3 regions of the Reichenbachiella sp. MALMAid0571 genome follow, and region 3 is predicted to be linked to each of the others. Evidence: riboswitches for the same ligand, from Rfam matches in the RefSeq annotation. Region 3 holds a riboswitch; each other region holds the start of a gene.
What was found. Region 3 has a riboswitch for S-adenosylmethionine ahead of AAOP42_RS19935 (phosphoadenylyl-sulfate reductase). Riboswitches for the same ligand answer to the same signal wherever they lie in the genome.
Positions count from the first base shown of each region.

Region 1: it holds a riboswitch for S-adenosylmethionine, as region 3 does, so the genes downstream of both, AAOP42_RS05565 (homocysteine S-methyltransferase family protein) here and AAOP42_RS19935 (phosphoadenylyl-sulfate reductase) in region 3, are expected to answer to the same signal.
Region 2: it holds a riboswitch for S-adenosylmethionine, as region 3 does, so the genes downstream of both, AAOP42_RS22005 (homoserine dehydrogenase) here and AAOP42_RS19935 (phosphoadenylyl-sulfate reductase) in region 3, are expected to answer to the same signal.

Region 1 covers NZ_JBDKWG010000107.1:13,630-20,588, reverse strand. The annotation lists gene AAOP42_RS05580 (S8 family serine peptidase) at 1-1,229, shown strand, start outside; gene AAOP42_RS05575 (arylsulfatase) at 1,334-3,136, shown strand; gene AAOP42_RS05570 (bestrophin family protein) at 3,302-4,201, shown strand; SAM riboswitch class I at 4,377-4,497, shown strand; gene AAOP42_RS05565 (homocysteine S-methyltransferase family protein) at 4,554-5,567, shown strand; gene AAOP42_RS05560 (four helix bundle protein) at 5,596-5,949, shown strand; gene metH (methionine synthase) at 5,997-6,959, shown strand, end outside.
Region 2 covers NZ_JBDKWG010000150.1:171,253-178,211, reverse strand. The annotation lists gene AAOP42_RS22020 (SusC/RagA family TonB-linked outer membrane protein) at 1-678, shown strand, start outside; gene AAOP42_RS22015 (RagB/SusD family nutrient uptake outer membrane protein) at 693-2,393, shown strand; gene AAOP42_RS22010 (hypothetical protein) at 2,879-3,403, shown strand; SAM riboswitch class I at 3,500-3,612, shown strand; gene AAOP42_RS22005 (homoserine dehydrogenase) at 3,720-4,898, shown strand; gene AAOP42_RS22000 (hypothetical protein) at 4,921-5,550, opposite strand; gene AAOP42_RS21995 (bifunctional 3,4-dihydroxy-2-butanone-4-phosphate synthase/GTP cyclohydrolase II) at 5,534-6,748, opposite strand; gene dnaG (DNA primase) at 6,812-6,959, opposite strand, start outside.
Region 3 covers NZ_JBDKWG010000147.1:152,744-159,702, forward strand. The annotation lists gene porZ (type IX secretion system anionic LPS delivery protein PorZ) at 1-1,761, opposite strand, end outside; gene AAOP42_RS19920 (thymidine kinase) at 1,762-2,358, opposite strand; gene AAOP42_RS19925 (2Fe-2S iron-sulfur cluster-binding protein) at 2,361-2,684, opposite strand; gene AAOP42_RS19930 (DUF8457 domain-containing protein) at 2,716-3,963, shown strand; SAM riboswitch class I at 4,020-4,126, shown strand; gene AAOP42_RS19935 (phosphoadenylyl-sulfate reductase) at 4,319-5,038, shown strand; gene AAOP42_RS19940 (CsbD family protein) at 5,077-5,217, opposite strand; gene AAOP42_RS19945 (lmo0937 family membrane protein) at 5,293-5,442, opposite strand; gene AAOP42_RS19950 (porin family protein) at 5,575-6,207, opposite strand; gene AAOP42_RS19955 (hypothetical protein) at 6,250-6,663, opposite strand.

The DNA of each region.
Region 1 (6,959 bases), on a different contig from region 3:
TCGCTGCAAATGACATAACCGACCAATCAGCTATTATTTCCTGGGATCCGTTGCTGGGAGTAAACAATTATCAGGGAAGGTACAGAGAAAAGGGTATGATTGACTGGAATAACTTTGAAGCAACAAGCAACAACGCAACATTAACCAACCTGTTGGCAGGTACAATCTATGAAGTAGAAATGCAATCACTATGCTCAACAGTAGATATTTCAGGATTCACTAATCCATTCACATTTCAGACGGAATGTCGTCCGGATGTTCCTGAAAACATTACATACAGCAACATTACTACTTCAAGTATTAAACTAAAATGGGATACGGTTAGAGCCATTCAGTCTTATGACGTCAGGTATAGGGTGATAGGATCAGCCACTTGGCAAACAGAAACTTCAAACATTTCTTCTGTTGCACTCTCAGGTTTAAGTTCCGGGGAAACTTATGAGTTTCAGGTTCAATCCCAATGTTCAGAAAATTCTAATTCAAGTTTTTCAGCATCCGTTGAATTTACTCCATATTGTATTGCGTCAGGAGGATCATCCGAAAATGAATGGATACAACTGGTACAATTTGGTTCTATCAATAATGAAAGTGGAAATAATGGTGGATATGCAGATTTCAGCTCGTGGGTCACTGACCTGCAAAGAGATTCAGAAGTAGAAATAGGCTTGCAAGCCGGACAACTGACTAATTTTCCGAAATACTGGAATGTGTGGATAGATTTCAATCACAACGGACTCTTTACAGACACAGGTGAAAAAGTATTGACCAGCCAGGCAGATGCAGACAACCTGACCTTACATCAATTTAATATACCAGCTAGTGCTCTGCTTGGAGAAACCTTACTCAGAGTTTCGATGAAATATAATCAAGAGTCCGGTTCTTGTGAATCTTATGCTTATGGGGAAACAGAAGACTATACCGTCAATATTCAGGAAGAAATTAGCAATAGTAATTTCACCCCTATCATTGGAAAAACTTCTACCGATATCACATACGACCAGAACCTTACTATTTATCCGAACCCATCTTCAGCAAACATTAGTCTGAACTTAACTTCCGAGCTATCAGGCACAAAGATTTCTATCGTTGATATCAGTGGTAATGTGTTGTTTACCTCGTCGTTCGAAAGTAGAATGATAGTTGACATAAGTGCCTTTAGCAGTGGTGTCTATATCGTTCAGGTAGAGACAACTACAGGCATAGAAGTAAGTCGGTTTATGAAAATATAAGACATCACCCAATACATGGATTGAAGTATCAATGTAGCAAAACTTTATTCTAAAAAATATATTTACCTTTAAAACCAAAAACTATCCGTGTCTTCCAAAACATTATGGCCCAACATTTTTTTTCTTCATACGGAATAAAACTGTGTATTGCATTTATTGCTCTTACAGCCTTATTTTCATGTGCGAAAAATGAAGTGGATGTTACTCCCAATATTGTTTTTATACTAACGGATGATCAGGGATGGGGAGATTTAAGTATCAATGGAAATTCGAATATAAATACTCCTAATATTGATGAATTAGCCCGGCAAGGTACCATTTTCGATAGATTCTATGTGAGCCCAGTATGTTCCCCTACCCGGGCAGAATTGCTGACCGGAAGGTATCATGTCAGAGGTGGGGTGTACAGCACCAGTGCAGGTGGAGAAAGATTGGATTTGGATGAAACTACCATAGCCCAAACCTTCAAACAAGCCGGATATCAAACAGCTGTCATTGGTAAGTGGCACAATGGAATGCAATACCCATACCACCCAAACGGACGTGGCTTTGACGAATTCTATGGCTTTTGCTCAGGTCATTGGGGCAACTATTTCGCTCCCCTTTTAGAACACAATGGACAATTGGTTCAGGGTGAAGGATTTATTATAGATGATTTCACAAACAAAGCCATAACCTTTATTGAAAATAACAAAAGCAATCCTTTCTTCCTATACCTTCCATACAACACGCCACACAGCCCCATGCAGATACCTGATGAATGGTGGCGAAAATATGAGAACAAAGAATTAAAAATGCTTCACCGGAATCCTGAAAAAGAGGATCTTCAGCACACCAGAGCTGCACTTGCTATGTGTGAAAACATAGACTGGAATGTAGGAAGGCTGATCAAAAAACTTGATGAACTAAAACTAACAGAAAACACCATCATCGCTTACCTATCTGACAATGGACCCAATGGATACCGATGGAACGGTAATATGAAAGGCAAAAAAGGATCTACCGATGAAGGCGGGGTAAGGTCTCCTCTCATAGTTCAGTGGAAAGGAAAAATAGATGCTGGAAAAAAAATCACTAAAATTTCCAGTATGTTGGATTTATACCCAACGCTAACCAAGTTGGCCGGAATTAGATTTTCTCCTAAAAAACCTTTGGATGGAAAAAGTCTAAAACCACTACTTATAGAAAATGATTCTGATTGGGAAGACAGATATATTATCAATAATTGGAGAAATAGTACAAGTGTAAGAAGTCAGCGATTCCGATTGGATGCGGAAGACAACCTGTACCACATGATCAAAGATCCGGGTCAAAGCACTGATGTATCTGATCAATATCCCGATATAAAAAAGGAGATGATGAATATCAAAGACCAATGGAAAACTGATGTATTATCCGAACTCCCAAAAAAGGATTTGAGAACCTTTCCTGTTGGCCATCCCGATTTTGAATATACTCAAATACCTGCGCAAGACGGCCAGGCTCATGGCAACATACAAAGGTCGAATCGGTGGCCAAACTGTTCCTATTTTACCAATTGGACGGATGAGAAAGATTATATCTCATGGGACATAGAAGTATTAGAGGAAGGAGATTACGATGCAACTATATACTACACTTGTTCGAAGGAAAATACAGGCTCAACCATTGAACTCATTTTTGATTCAGATACTCTGAAAACCAAAATCACCGAACCGCATGATCCACCATTGATTGGTATGCAATACGATAGACACAAACGAATTGAGTCTTATACGAAAGATTTTAAGCCTCTGAATATGGGTGCTATTCATCTGAATAAAAATACAGGTCAGTTGATATTGCAAGCACCTGATATTCCGGGTAAGGAAGCTTTAGATTTTAGATTACTACTGCTGAAAAAACAAAATTTCACTCCAAAAATTTGATGCAGGCAAGTCGAAACATCAAGGTAAAATACCGACAAACGGTTCTTCCTCATTGCTCTAAAAAGATTTTAATTGACTAAAGTCAATCGAATTCCAAGAATCTTCTAAATATTAACAATTTATTATTTACTTTGGAATCAAAGTATCACCAACCAACCAACTACGATGATAAAGTACAATCCCAAAACGTATGTCTCACACATATTTAGTGTTTACAGCCGTCATGTAATGCGAGCTCTTTTGCCAATGATGGTGTTGGTAGGAGCATTTACTGCGTCGGTAGAATACGTGATGAAGGAAATCATTAAATTAGAATACGAAGGTACTCTTGCTTTTCACTCCATACTAGGGATTATACTTGGCCTGTTTCTAGTTATCAGAACGAATACCGCCTATGATCGCTGGTGGGAAGGCCGTAAGCTTTGGGGTTCTCTGGTCAACAACTGCAGAACCTTGGCCATCAAAATAAGTTCATTCACAACCAACCCAGAGGATAAACATTTCTTTAGAACTCAAATTCCAAATCTGGTCTTTTCGATGAAAGAGCATCTTAGAGGTAGCATTAAGGTAGGAGAAATGGAATTTCCGGATCCAGAAATGAAAAGTGCTGTGATCAAAAGTAAACACCGTCCCAATATGATCAATAGAATAATGTACCAAAGAATTCAACTATTGAGAGACAGAGGTGATTTGAGTCAGGAACAGTTTTTCGTACTGGATAAGGAAATGAAAGCATTTACTGATATTATTGGTGCTTGCGAGCGTATTAAATCAACCCCCATACCTTATTCCTACAGTATGTTTATCAAAAAATTCGTTTTCTTTTACATCAATTCCTTACCCTTTGCACTGGTTTGGCAATTTGGATACTGGGCCGTGCCAATTGTAGTGTCAATTTTCTACTTCCTGTTTAGTATTGAATTAATAGCTGAAGAAATTGAAGACCCCTTTGGTACTGACATCAATGACTTGCCTCTTGATGAATTGGCTGTAAAAATCAAAAATGCGGTGAGAGAGATTATTGATACAGAGAATTATGAATACCCTGTAGTAGCAACAAAATAACCGTTAATACTTTACAACTAATTCAAAAAAACCGGAACACCTGATTTCTACATGCTCCACCTTTGTTGGTTCTGTGCAAAGAATTAACAGAATTCGACAATCCTTTTTAACTCACCTACCGGAAATTGCATTCGGATTTAGCTTGCAGCCTATTATTTTTCACTTATATTTGCCTTACTTATCAAGAAAGACCGAGGGATTGGGCCCTTAGACGTCTTGGCAACATATCCATAGCCGCAATACGGATGTTGTGCCAATTCCCACTCCGACCGTTTCCGGTTGGAAAAAGATAGGTAATCGTCAAGTGATTTCTTAGGTAAGCAAAATTGAGTTCCAAGCTAAACAATTAGATATGGACATTAGAGATATTCTCAAAGAAAGAATATTGATCTTGGATGGTGCAATGGGCACAATGATCCAGCGTCATCAATTAGAAGAAAAGGACTTCAGAAATGAAGAACTAAAAGACCATCCTGTTCCATTGAGAGGCAACAATGATTTGCTGTCTATCACCAGGCCGGATGTAATCAAAGGAATTCATGCAGCATATTTTGAAGCAGGAGCCGATATCGTAGAAACCAATACTTTTGGCAGTACCTGGATCGCTCAGGCAGACTACAAACTGGAAGACTGGGTTTATCGGATCAACTTTGAATCGGCAAAATTGGCAAAAGAAGTTGCTGTAGAATTTAGCACCAATGAACCTGACAAACCCCGGTTTGTAGCAGGATCAATGGGACCTACCAACCGACTGGCATCTATGTCGCCCGACGTAAACGATCCCGGATTCAGAGCGATCAACTTCGATCAACTGAAGCAGGCATTTTCAGATCAGGCAAAAGCCCTACTTGATGGAGGAGCTGACTTATTGCTGGTAGAAACCATCACGGATACTTTAAATGCCAAAGCAGCCTTAATGGCCATCGATGAAATAGCAGAAGAACGTGGAATCAAAATACCAATCATGGTATCAGGAACTATTACTGATGCCAGTGGCAGGATATTGTCCGGACAAAATACAGAAGCCTTTCTTATTTCAATTTCTCATTTGGATTTGCTAAGTGTTGGATTGAATTGTGCCTTGGGAGCCAAAGAATTGAAGCCTTATTTGCATGTGTTATCCAGTAAATCAGAATTCAACATCAGTGCTCACCCAAACGCAGGTTTACCCAACGAATTTGGTGCTTATGATGAAACTCCGGAAGACATGGTAAGTCAAATCAAAGAATTTCTAGATGAAGATTTGATCAACATCATTGGTGGATGCTGTGGCACCACTCCTGATCATATTAAAGCAATAGCAGAATTGGCAGATGGGTATAAGCCTAGAATTGTTCATAGTCAACGGACAACTGTTAACAGCTAACAGAAAGATTGGGTTATAATAAAATAGTATGAGTTTTAAATTTGAAAATTTAAGGGTTTGGAAAGATGCCATTCAGTTGGCAAATGAAATTCATATACTCACATTAGAATGGCCTAAGAGCGAACTCTACATTTTAACGTCTCAAATAAAAAGAGTAGCCGATTCTATTGCTCTTAACATTTCTGAAGGTAGCACAGGTCAATCTAATTCTGAATTTAAAAGGTTCCTTAGATACGCCAATAGATCCGGACTTGAAGTGATTACTTGTCTCTATCTAGCTAAGGGGAGAAATCTTATAAACGAAGAATATTTTCTAAAATACTATAATCAAACCGAAACACTCATTGTAAAAACCCAAGCTCTTATAAAATCGATTAACTAACGTAAATTCGGTTGACTGTCATCAGTTGACCGTTGACTCAAAATAAAATGAACATACACCCCGACTATCCAGGAAAATACAAATACAAATGGCACAATTATGCGCCAATGAAACTCAGCGGATTGGAGCCATTGATTGTCACTCCTGAACTAAATTTCATAAATGTAGGAGAAAGGACGAATGTTACTGGTTCGCGAAAATTTCTTCGGTTGATCAAAGAAGAAAAATTCGAAGATGCACTTGCCATAGCAAGAGATCAGGTAGAGGGAGGCGCACAAATCATCGACGTAAACATGGATGAAGGGATGTTGGACGGAGTTAAAGCCATGACTGATTTTCTGAATCTTATGGCATCTGAACCAGACATTGCAAAAATTCCCGTCATGATTGACAGTTCCAAATGGGAAATCATAGAAGCAGGATTGAAATGTGTGCAGGGAAAATCAGTAGTAAACTCTATTAGTTTAAAAGTAGGCGAAGAAGAATTTATCCGTCAGGCTAAACTCATCAAACAATATGGTGCCGCAACCATCGTCATGGCTTTTGACGAAGATGGACAAGCTGACAATTACCAAAGAAGAATTGAAATCGTTAAGAGAACGTATGATTTGATGGTTGGCCCTAAAATCAATTTCCCTCCACAGGATATTATTTTCGATCTTAATATTTTCCCGGTAGCTACTGGCATGGATGAACACAGGAAGAATGCACTGGATTTTTTCCAGGCTACCCGCTGGGTTAGAGAAAACCTGCCCGCAGCACATGTAAGTGGTGGTGTCAGTAATGTGTCTTTTTCTTTCAGGGGCAACAATCCTGTAAGAGAAGCCATGCACTCTGCTTTCCTGTACCATGCCATTGGTCAGGGAATGGACATGGGAATAGTAAACCCTGCAATGCTTGAGGTGTACGATGACATTCCAAAAGAATTATTGGAAAAAGTGGAAGACGTTTTATTGGACAGACGAGAAGATGCCACTGAAAGACTGCTTGATTTTGCTGAATCGTTTGTA
Region 2 (6,959 bases), on a different contig from region 3:
GAAGATGATCTTGTTGCATCTGGTTTATTTATTGATCAAGACTTGGGTACAATATTCAACTATGAAATAGATGGTATTTGGCAACTTGATAAACAAGATCAATTACCTCCCGGCTTTGGAGTAGGAACCTATAAAATAGTTGATACCGATGGCGATGGGGTAATATCTGCTGATGACAGGAGAATCCTGGGATCTACTTTGCCGGCCTATAGATTTGGGATACAAAATACATTAAGTTATAAGAATTTTAGCCTTAAATTATTCATCAACAGCATACAAGGAGGCAAGGATTCTTACCTTGGTCTGGAGCAACCAACTCTTGAGACTGACCAAGCAATAACCTTTAATAACCTGAGTGTAGTAGATTATTGGACTCCAGCTAACCCAGGTGCCCAATTCCGAAGGTTGGGAGCATCTACACCATTCAGCGAAAGTCAATATTTTTCTCGAAGTTTTGTCCGCTTACAGGATGTTTCACTGGCTTATAATTTTGATACTTCTCAGGCCTGGATGCAAAAAGTTGGAATCAAGAATTTGAAATTATACCTAAGTGGTAAAAACCTGATTACACTTACCGACTGGTTAGGTTGGGATCCGGAAACTGGTCAAAACCTTTCACGGTCAAACAATAGCCCTGTGATGAAATCCATAACAGCAGGCCTTGAAATCAAATTCTAAATAAAAGTAAAAAGATGAAAATTTTATCAAGACATATATACATAATAGCGCTCGTTCTGATATTCGTAAGTACCCTATCTTGCAACGAACAAGCCTTTTTGGAAGAAAAACCAGAGTCTTTTTTCGTACTGGAGACAGCCTATCAAAATTTTGAACAGTTTGAAAGCGCACTCTATGACCTATATGCACGACTAAGGGCAACTACCTATGGTGGAGGTGGTATCAGTGCCAATTGGGCAATGTTTCAATGGACAGGCACAGATGCATTTTACAACGGACGTTTCGACAACAGCACTAGCAGATTTGCAGATTACCAGCAGGTGTATATAGATGGGTTTGGCTATGTCAGTGATTTGTGGCGTAACTATTATAAAATTGTTACTAATGCTAATACACTACTGGACAGATTGCAAGGCTCGGAACTAACAGCCAATGAGAAGTCTCTTATTGAGGCAGAAGCGAAATTCTTCAGAGCTTTCGCTTACAGGTATCTGGTTTATCATTATGGCGGTGTACCCTTGGTTATCAACGAAATTACAGGACCGACGACAGATTTTACAAGGGCTTCCAAGCAAGACATTCTAAACCAAATGGTGACAGATTTTACGGATGCAGCTAATAATCTCCCCGGCATTACAGAGGTGCAGGATGGTCGTTTGCACAATCTTGTGGCACAGCATTATTTAGCAGAAACCCATATTGCTTTAGGGCAATGGAATGAAGCAATAACTGCCGCATCTGTTGTAATTAATGATCCGAATACTGGTTTAATGACCGAGCGCTTTGGTTCACTGGCTTCCGATGACCGTGGTAATCCTTATTGGGATCTTTTTAGATTAGGCAATCAAAATCGTTCTACTGGTAATACTGAGGCTATCTGGGTAGCACAAATGGAAACGGATATTCAAGGTGGCTTTTTGCTAACAGGCGGTGGTGCCGGAATTAATCCTTTTGAAGGATATCACGCTTCTCTTATATGGATACAGCTTGATCCTGATGGCAATCCTGCTACGCTTGGCCCAAGATCCACGTTTAACGTTGGTGGTCGTGGAATTAATCTTCTTAGCATGACAGAATGGGTAGAGCAGGAACTATGGGGTGCCGACTATGACATTGACGAGAGAAGCCTTAATATCAATTTATGGCGCGATTACTATTATGATAATCCTGAATCACCTTACTTTATGGAGAGCTTTGCGGATTTTCCACCTGAACCTACACATCCGTTTGCCATTCAGCCTTACCTTACTAAAGTGACAGTGGCGGGGCAACATCCAGAAAGTTTATACGCAAATAAAGAAACATTAGTGCTATCATCAGGGGCTGGTTCTACTTATCGAGATCAGTATTATGTGAGACTACCTGAGACTTATCTGCTCCGTGCCGAAGCTTATGTTGGCTTGGGAGACAATAGCAGTGCAGCAGCAGATGTGAATGTTATAAGAGCCAGATCAAGTGCTACACTGGCTTTAGCATCCGAGGTAGATTTAGATTATATTCTGGATGAACGTGTGCGTGAACTGAGTCTCGAAGAGCCAAGAAGATTAACATTGCACAGAACCGGGAAGCTGGTTGAACGAGTACGTGCGCATAATCCGTTCAATGCTGATGATATTCAGGATCACCATAGTCTAATGCCTATACCATTATCTGATATTGAAGCTAATATTGATGCAGTATTAGAACAAAACCCAGGTTACGGCGGAGCGAACTAAACTTTTTTCTTAGAATTGATGAATAAGCTATCATAGATATTTGAATATTTGTGATAGCTTATTAAAAAAACCAGGTAATGAAGTATAATCACAGAATCGTTATGAGGGTTTTAGATTGGAGCAAAAGGCCAACTAAAATTGTTTAATTGATTCCATCTGCTTTCAACCCATTTTTGTTTCTGTCATGGCCATAGAAGGGTGGAACAGGTTTTGATTTCCGGGCCTGGTGATAACAATAACATTTTCTCAGCTTTGATGACCTGTAACTTTTCCGGGAAAAAGCTGTCCCTCAAAATGAATGTCAAAGATACAAAACAACTGATTTTACTTATGTAATGGCAAATGTTACGTCGAACCCAGGTTAAAAGACTAACAGAAATGTTGTTTGATTAGAAAAATACCATTCCTGAAGGTGCTTATATCAATGAACAGGTGAGGGATTAAAGCCCTAAAAGATTATTTTGTGGTCTCAAACATTCCGCAAATTGAAAAAGTATATTTCAATCATCTTCCTTTTTACGTCCAATGCTATTTATTGCCAGCAAAATGGTGAAATCCTGAGTTCGAAAGACCTTGGTTTTCTTCAAGGCTTAACAATGGATGTTTTGGAAAGTTCGCGGATTTATCCGGATCAAGAAATAGCAAGCACAGGTGATCAGAATAAAACCGGGGGAGTCCTTATCAGGCCAGGTGGCAGGAGTGCTTACCCATCATTCTGGATTAGAGATTACGCCATGTCTCTGGATTGTGGATTCATAACTGAAAATGAGCAGAAACATATGCTGTTTCTTACAGCCGCTACTCAATGTGATCAGTCATGGATTACCAGTGGGGGGAGCTTGGTTCCAGTGGGAGCTATTGCTGATCATATTAGAATTGATGACAGTTTGCCTATTTACTTTCCAGGAACCTACAGCTATGAAGGTCAGGGTGTCAGTAGATGGGGAAGGACTCCACCTTATGGAGATCAATTCTTTTTTATTCACATGGCATATTTTTATTCTAAATAAAATTGTCTGTAAATGATTATCAGATATATTGAAACCAGCACTTGGTAGAACAAGGTATATTCAGTTTATTTGCAGACGTTCTTATTTTTAATTAGTTACTTATCAAGAAAGGTGGAGGGATTTGGCCCTGAGAAACCTTAGCAACCCTCATCATTAGTATTTGAGCAGGTGCTACTTCCAATCCTTCTAAGAACAGGGATAGATGAGTTGAAATGGATTTGACCCTTTATCAAAAGAATATATCCCTTTTAGCTCTGCTGGAAGGGATTTTTTATTTTATGTGAATTGGTGTTAAAAAGGTTTAAATAGTGTGAAAATGAAAAGAATTAATCTGGGTGTATTTGGTTTTGGCTGTGTTGGTACTGGTCTGTGGTATGTATTGCAAGAAACCAACAATGAGTACACCAACATCAAAAAGATATGCATTAAAAATGCCAACAAGAAAAGGAATATCGATCAGAGCTATTTCACTACAGACAAGCACGAGCTTTTAGACGACTCGGATATTGATGTCATTGTAGAATTGATAGACGATGCAGAGGCTGCATTTGACATTGTGAAAGAAGCAATGGAAAAAGGAAAGGCCGTGATTTCGGCCAATAAAAAAATGATCTCTGAAAACTTACAGACCTTAGTTGATTTACAGAAAAAATACAATGTGCCATTTCTGTATGAAGGCTCTTCTTGTGCCAGTATTCCTATCATTAGAAACCTGGAAGAGTATTATGACAATGATATGCTCACGTCAGTATCCGGTATATTCAACGGATCCACCAATTACATTCTATCAAAAATGATAGATGAAGGACTGGATTATGACGTGGTATTGAAAGAAGCTCAGGACATTGGGTTTGCGGAAACTGATCCCAGCCTGGATGTGGAAGGTATTGATGCAAAGCACAAATTGGTAATCATTATTTTTCACGCTTTTGGACTCATTTCAAAGCCAGAAGATGTGTTCAGTTATGGAATTACCAAAATCAATCCTTTCGATATCAAATTTGCCAAAAATCATGGGTTGAATATAAAGTTAATTGCCAAGTGCAAGAAAATTGAGGATCATATTGAAGCTTATGTTATTCCATCTTTTGTAGATGACAATTCTACTCTCTCATTTACAAAAAATGAGTACAATGCGGTGATTCTGGAAAGTGCATTTTCCGAGAATCAATTGCTTTATGGGAAAGGAGCCGGAGACAAGCCTACAGGATCGGCAGTACTTTCTGACATTTCTGCACTCAACTATTCCTACAAATATGAATACAAAAAGTATGAGAGGTTTCACAAAAAACTAAAACTGACCAGAGACTCAGAATTGAAGGTATATGTCCGATACAGCAATGGAACGTCTCCGGACTTCAATGATTTCGAACATATAGCTGAAAAGTACTACAGCGAAAATGACAATTACATTACCGGAACAATCAAGCTTTCAAAATTGGAAAATGCAAATTGGAAAAACGAGCAAGATATAAGCGTAATCGCTTATAATTAATAATTTACAGTTTCAATGTTAACTAACTGCGCAACAAAGAGTTATAAAATGCAGTAATTCGAACAATATCTCTCATTTTATCTGTCTTCAAGCGATTGGACTTGATGTAATTTTTCACCTTATTGGGGTTTTCTTTCATGATATCCAACAGATCATTTTTTTTCCCAGTACTGTATTCATTCATTTTTCCCTTCTGATCAATAAAGAAATAGGTGTAAGTCAGTTTTTCTCGGGATAGACTTGGACCATTGTAATACGACTGGTTGTATGGATCTGATACCATGATGATCTTCTCTTTTACAAGCAAAGTCAGGGGGCCTTCATATAATACTTCGAACAATGATTGAGTTTTGTAGTCCAGTTTTACCTGATATGGTAATGAATAAAACTGTCTGTAATTGTTAACCGTCTTATCAAATATTTCAAAATACAGAATTTTCTTGCTGCTGAAAGTCTGCACCTGATCTTTATTTACAATAACCTGGACTATATCCGTGTCCATGTCATACTTGACTAAACCCCGAACAGTATCTTCTTTCGCAGTAACCAAATAACCTTCATGCCATATTCTGGAAGGGAATTCCTGAGCCTGAGCGGTACTGAAATAAATTGTTAATAATAGTAGTGTAGTATATTTAATTAGCCTCTTCATTCTTTAGAATGTTATGTCCCATTTTATCTCTCTTGGTCTCAAGATATTTTTGATTATGTTGATTTGGAACAATTTCTATTGGTATGTTCTGAACAATTTCCAAACCATATCCCATTAATCCAACACGTTTTTTTGGATTATTTGTTAGTAATTTTATTTTTTTAATCCCTAAATCATGAATGATTTGAGCTCCAACACCATAGTCACGCTGATCCATATCAAAGCCTAATTTCAAATTAGCTTCTACTGTATCCAAGCCTTCTTCCTGCAATTTATAAGCCCTCAACTTATTGATTAAGCCAATTCCTCTCCCTTCCTGATTCATGTATAATACCACGCCTTTGCCTTCTTTTTCCACCATTTTCATAGCACTGTGTAACTGACTACCACAATCACACCGGCAGGAGCCAAATATATCTCCGGTGACACAAGATGAATGCACCCTTACCATTACAGGTTCGTTTTCCTCCCACTCTCCTTTTATCAAAGCCAGATGTGTTTCTCCAGTGTTAATTTGCTTGTAGGCCACCAAATCGAAGTTTCCAAATTCAGTAGGCATTTTTACATCAATTTGTCTTTCGATCAAAGATTCCTTTTCCATTCGATAGGCAATCAAATCTTTGATAGAAATCAATTTTAGATTGAACTGGTCTGCCACTTTTCTCAGGTCAGGCAAACGAGCCATAGTACCATCTTCATTCAGTATTTCAACCAAAACACCAGCAGGATACATTCCAGCCAATCTCGCCAGGTCTATAGCAGCTTCAGTATGTCCGGATCTTCTAAGCACTCCACCAGCCTTGGCTTTTAATGGAAAAATATGACCGGGTCTTCCAAATTCTTCCGGTTTAATATCCGGATTTACCAATGCTTTAATGGTTTTTGAACGATCACTTGCCGAAATACCGGTCGTAGCACCATACCCCTTCAAATCAATAGACACAGTAAAGGGAGTTTCGTGAAGTGCTGTATTTTCTCCCACCATTAGTTTCAACCCCAATTCATCACACCTTTCTTCGATGAGCGGTGCACATATTAATCCACGGCCATGAGTAGCCATAAAGTTCACTATTTCCGGTGTGATGCTCTCTGCTGCACATATAAAATCTCCTTCATTTTCTCTGTCTTCATCATCCACCACAATAACTACTTCTCCCCTTTTTATTGCTTCTATCGCCTCTGATATTTCGTCTAACATTCTTCTATTATTTATGATAATATTTGTTCTATATTTTAAATAGTAACATACAGCTACTCTCTCTCATTTCGATGTAACAACAATACCTAAAATTTCGGCTATTGACACTTCATATTTCTTTAAATTTCGCTGAACCATTAAAATTTCGTTCGTTTCTTTTTCATCTTTGGAAGCCTTCAATTTATCCATGTTTTCATGACTCAGCTTTTGT
Region 3 (6,959 bases):
TCCTATCCATTTTCTATTGCCTCCATCTATCTCTATGGCCGAAATACTTTCATTTTCAAGTAGGAAATTAGTGCCAAAAATAGGCCGGTTGATTTCTATAGAATTGTCTGATATTACGCCAAAAGAAAAAGGAAAAACAGCCAATCCACCCTCTGTCCCAATCCAAATCTCATCATCTTTAGCAAATGCAATATCGGTAACCTTAGAGGATGGCAAATTGCCATTGGAAGAGGTAATGTATCTCGATTGTTTTGATTCCGGGTCGTATGCCAAAATACCTCCAGTGAAAGTGTTGCTCAACTGCATCCAGACATTTCCAAGATTACTTATTTTCACATCAACAGGATATTCTGAGGCACTGACACCAAAAGAAAATGACTCCCAATTGCCCTCAATATCTAACTTAAGCAGTGGAGTATTGCTGGCATTTGCTACCCATCTATTCCCTTGATTATCTACCGCCAGCCCGGCAACCAAAATATCATTGTTCGATGAGTTATTTATTACCAACGGACTATTGGTCTCATCATATTTCAATTGATTTTCCAGATTTAATATTCCATCACCAAACGAAGCTACCAATTTCGAATCTGATGAAACTGCTGAAATATCCTCCAACCCCGACAGATCAGATTTAGTAAAAACTTTCCAGCTACCATTCTCAAATTCAGCATAACCCAGATTGTTGTTTAGAGACTGGTAAAATGACGACATAAACCGTGGCAGAACAACCACTTTCTCTCCTACCAATTGAATTCTTCCGACAATCCCCTCAAATATCCCATTTGGAACAAATCTGGTCACTGTACCATTTTCCAAACTGGAAAGGCCATGACTATGATCAGCATACCAGAGTGTGCCTTCAGAAGTTAAAATAGCATCCTTTGGAACATCTCCATTTTCTATCTCTATAGGAACAGCATCTCCTGAGTCATCTAAAGAATAGATACCGCCTTCCGCTATCACAATCACATTGGATTCATTCCTTCGTAATTTTATAATATCAGAATTTATATTATTGATCTCGGAATCAATCCAGGAATCTCCATCGAAAAAGAATATTTTGGTTCCATCAGTAGCCATTACCTGATCGTTAAGAATAGTTACAGAATACATTTTCACATCGGATACTAAAGAACCCTCAAACCGCTCCCAATTGTTAAAATCCTGTAGATTAATATTGGAGGCAATTTGTCCTTCCAGCATCCCAATATTAGTAGCCGCATAAATTTTGTCATCATGAAAAGCTACGCTATTTACCTTTGTAGATTCGCCTTGATCAAGGTTTTGATAAGCCTCTGCCACTTCTCCTGATTCAGAATTGAGTACAATAATTCCAAAGTTGGTTGATAAGTAAACCAATCCATTTCTAAACGTAATGTGATTGATACTTTTACTATCGCTTATGTCTCTGTTTTTTATCGTTTTAACATTCAAAATCTGATTGTCCTGTAGCAAATCAATATTGCCATTTTCATACCCAATAGCAAAAGTTTTTGACTCATCGTCATAGGCTATAGCAGAAACACTAATATCACTCAGCCCTTCCATTTTGGAAAGCTTATTCAAACTGTTATCCGAAAGGTCGTAATAAAAAAGGCCAAACTGATTGGCACAATAGACCTTGTCCTCCACTAATTCCACAAGGTGGGTGCGCTCATAGTTGAAATGCACACGCCAGGTTCCGATTGGAATGTTTTCTTGTGCTAATGTGATCTTCGCACTTAAAAATATGATTAATGTTATTGCAATGTTTTTCAACTACTTTTCCTTTTGATAATCTTGATAAAAACAATTTCTGCATCGGGCTTCATAAGTTTCTCTCTCACCCAACATCACTTTTTCATCCGAATTTAGAAGCCTGTGGGAATAAGAAGCCACACCACCACATTTCATACAAATGGCATGCACTTTGGTCACAAACTCTGCAATACTCATCAATGCCGGCATAGCCCCAAACGGCTCCCCCTTAAAATCCATATCCAACCCGGCAACAATTACCCTTTTGCCTTTATTTGCAAGTTTTCTTGTTACACTTACTATCTCCTGATCAAAAAATTGAGCTTCATCTATGCCTACCACATCGCTATTTCCTGCTAATAGCAATATATCATTGGCAAATTGCACGGGTGTTGACCTGATAGAGTTTTCGTTGTGAGACACCACTTCAGTCTGGTGGTAGCGTGTATCTACTGCCGGTTTAAATATTTCAACCTTTTGTCTGGCTATTAAAGCCCTGTTCATTCTCCGAATGAGTTCCTCTGTTTTTCCTGAAAACATTGATCCACATATTACCTCTATCCAACCTGTCGGTTCATTCTTTGCTTTAAACTTGACAATATGCGGTTCTATAAACATAGTTAATCAGAATAGCTTATGTGCATGAATTTGTTGGACGAATCTACTTTGATGATTACATCTCCCAAAACATGGCATTGACAAGCCAGCCGCTCATTTTCTTTGAGTCTTCCGGAATCAATGTATTTATCCTCGCAGGTGGTTATTGGAGATACATTTTCTATACCATCCAAAAATATTGCTTTGCAGGTAGTGCACCTTCCTTTACCTCCACAGGCATACATCCAATCTACATTATTTTCATGAATGATATCAAGAAGCAATTTTTCATCGTTTTCACTTAAAATTTCCTTCTTATTGAGGTTTTCTATGACGATTTTCGGCATATTTTATAACTTTACAAAACAAGCAAATATTATGACTGGCAACAAATTAAATCAAAAGGCAGCAGAAAGTTATAGCAAATCATTTTCTTCAATAATCCTCGAGAAACATTTCCCTACAAGCAACGCAATTACCGGCCAGCAAATATTGGACATTACTCCTGTAAAGCAAGTCAATTTTTATATATTAAAGGTCTTGTTTCTTCAGTGGCAGGAAGAAACAAAAAAATTTCAAAGCCCTTTTTTCGACTATTCAAAACCCGAAGTTAAAGATGGATTGAAAAGCCTTATCAATACGCTTTCAAAAAATATTTTGATAAAGAAAGAACCATTCAGGCCTCTATTGGAGAAAGCTGTTTTGGATACGATTACTTTGATGTACAATCCGACAGAGTTTTTTATCACAGAATTTTCTAACCTGCCGAATGTAACCAGAATTCAGGGTTTCAAAGGGCTGTCTAAATATATTAAGCTAAGAAAAAATATCTACAATAAAATAGTAGAGAAGCTTGATAATGATGGCAATCAGGTAATAACTAATGATGAAATAAAAACCCTGGTACAATTTGTTGTCAGCCAACAAACGCCAGACAATGATGATATTTCCGGAGAAGCCGATTTGTTTTCTTCCATACTTCCTCTGGATGTATTTGAAAAAGTGAAAGAAGAAGAACCAGTTGTAGAAATCATTGATGAACCAATAGCTGAAGAAGAGATTTTGATTAAGGTAGAAGAGGAAGAAGATACCGAAGAGGTTGGAGAAATAATAATAGAAGAGGAGGAGCTTGATGAAATAAATCAAGACACCAGCGATCATGATGGAGGAATTTTGATAGAAAAAGACGACCATGAAGAGGTCGAAGAAGAAGAGAACATGGATGAGGAGTTTTCTCCAATAGTAGAAGTGAAAACCGCTCCAGCCCCCATCATAGCTGAAAAACCAACCACCGTAAACGAAAAATTTACTGAGGAAAAGCATACCATCAACGAAAAATTTGAAAACAACAAACCAAAATCTTCAATTGCGGAAGTTCATGAAACAGAGAAAATTTCTGAGATACAGAAGAGCATTAGCGTAAATCAACGCTACATGTTTTTGAATGATCTTTTCAATGGTGATTCCAGTGAGTATTCTAAAGCACTGGAGGAAGTAGAAAAAAGCAATTCATTTGACGAATCAGTGGAACTTTTGGTACAGAACTATTCTAAAAAATACGAATGGGACATGAACTCTGATGAGGTTAAAGAGCTTTTAAAAGTGATCTTTAAGCGGTTTAGGTGAGTTTTTGGTATGAGAGCTAATTTATCCTAGCTTTGCGACTCGTTCTTTAATATGATAACTTATCAAGAAAGGTGGAGGGAATGGCCCTTTGAAGCCTTAGCAACCTTTCCTTTTATGGAAAAACGGTGCTAAATCCTGTCCCAAAAATGGGAACAGATAAGTCCAAGGACATTTTGTCAAACCGATATAAATGCCTCTTTCGACTTATCGACAGGGGCTTTTTTATTTCTTGGTGACCTTATTCTATTGATGAACAAACCTAAAACAACATTATCTATCAATTATTAAAAAAAAATAGACCCTAAAAGAAAATTCTTCGTAAGAAGTTCAATATTTAATGTAATTGAGAAGGAATATGGAAGCTGAAAAAACAGAAACACAAAAGCTGACAATAGATTTGGAAAATGCTGAAACCAGAGCAAAACAGATCAGGCAATTGAATGAAAGATATCATTCGCTGACCATCGAAGAAAGAGTAACTGCTCTTTATGAAGATTTTGATCAGGCAGATGTCATGCTTACTTCGTCTTTTGCTGCTACCTCTGCCTTTTTACTCAAGGTCTTTTCTTTGGCTAACCCCAGTCAAAAAATCTATTTTATTGACACGGGGTATCATTTTAGAGAAACATTGGAATACAAAGAAAAGCTCACAGAGCTCTATGGCCTGAATGTAGAAAGTATAAAAGCAGAAGATTGGAAACACGATTTTACCACAAAGGAAGAGACCTGGAAAAAAGATCCGGACTTCTGCTGCTCAATAAATAAAGTTGAACCTCTCAACGAAATCAAAGAAAACTACAAAATCTGGGTGTCAGGACTGATGGAATGGCAAAGCGATCACCGTTCTACACTGGATATTTTTGAAGACAGAAATGGCATCATCAAGTTTTATCCCTTACTGGATGTAACTCAGGAAGAAAGAGAAGCTTATATAAAAGATCACAACCTTCCTTTTCATCCGCTAGTAGCCAAGGGATATTTTTCTATAGGCTGTGAGCACTGTACCGTACCTGGAAAAGGTCGTAGCGGCAGGTGGAACAACAGCCCGAAAACAGAATGTGGATTGCACCTGTAAGTAAATCTAAGAATTGAAAGTGCTTCATTGGATAACCTCTAATTTGAGTTTTCAAGCACTTTCAATTCTGAAATCTTTTTCGCTTCTGCCACAGCAAGTTCATTTTCAGTAAACTCACCATACTTTTCTTTCAATTTTCCTTTCAATATATTCCAGTTTCCTTGATCTAATAATTCCATGTTTTGTTTCGTTTTTTTGATTTTCAATAATTTTCTATTTACTCCAACTCCGAGCAACGTCTTACCTCTGAAAACTTAAGCAACTCCCCTGATTATTCTAAGTATAATGGCAAGAAGGGCAATGACAAGAAGAATGTGAATAAGACCTCCTGCACTGTAACCCAAAAAGCCAACCAGCCAGAAAATGACCAATACTACTGCGAGTATATAAAGTATATTTCCCATGATTTTTTTGTTTTAAGAGTTAAAAATTTATTGTACTTATCAGTACCTGAAACCTGCAGACTTGTCAGGTTTATATCTGAAAGTAAACCTGACAGGTCTCTATTGCTGTTTCCTAAAAGCTTACAAAATTGATTACAACCTAAACCCAAAAGTCAGCTGATACCATACGTTTTTGTAACGTGGGGTACTTGAAGTACCATCTCCATGGTTATTTATCATATCCCACCCGACTCTGGTTCCAATTACAAAATCATTTAGGTTAAAATCTACACCTCCGATAAAACCCATGGTGTTTTTGCGGATGTTATCATTTTCAAATTCCTGCTCCTGCACCACACTACCTCCTACATTGGTAAATTCATCTTTTTGTTTTAAAAGGAAGGAATATTGTGGGCCAGCTACCAGACTAATGGCAGGAGATGGTTTCACCGAAAACATCAAAGGAATATCAATGTAATTCGTGGTACGAGTGACATCATAAGACAAGCCTTGTATGGTACCTGTTCCCTTAAATCCCTTTCGGGAATATAAAACTTCCGGCTGAAGCCCTATAAATTTACCAATAGGGATTGTGATAAATACTCCGGTAGCCAACCCAAATCTACCATCTGCTTCAAACTCTTCACCTTGTGAGTCATATACATTAGAATAATTAGAGCCTATTTTCAACCCAAACTGTGGATTTTCACGGTGATCCATACTTTGAGACTTTGCATCAAATACTATACAGGCTATTGCGATTATTAATATTGGTAACTTTTTCATGATTTTCTGTTTATATGTGTTCAATATTGGATTATCTGATAATTATTTATCAGAACCATCCAATGCCTCTGCAATTTCTTGTTTCACATCGTTAAACTCAGCTTCAATGTCATCCATGGTTTCATTTACATCACTCTTAATGCTTTCCCAATTGTCTTTAGTAGCATTTTTAGCTTTGGTCAAGGAAACTTGCACATCTTTCTTTTTCTGTTTCAGGTCTTCCTGTACTTTTTCAAGATTCCTTTCAATTGGTCCTTCGTTGAGGTTTAATTTGTCTTCAATATCATCGATGGCATCATCAATATTGGTTTCCAGTTTTTCAAGCTCCTTTACTATTTCTTCTTTTTGCTGTTTAAGATCATTGGATTGATTGCCTGAGCATGCAAACAAGAAAATAAGAGCTACTACTCCGATGGTTTTAGTGATCATATTGAGACTTCTATTATGCGCTTTCATGTTTATATATTTTTGGTTTAACTTAATTTGTACTTACCTAATAGGAATAAACATGCCAGCAAAATAAAAGTGTGTTTATAGTGCATATAAGCCGATATTGGAAATTCGTATTTCTCAAATTGAGAAAATACTCTCTATACTAGACGATTAAAGAGAAACACCTTCCCTGATAAATCAGATATTTAAAGAATTGAAATATACTGAGTAGAGCGGAGTATTATAAAACCAATACCCCATGTTTTCACATAGTTATACGGTAAATATTTGTTATTTTTATGCAATACCAATTGAACCAA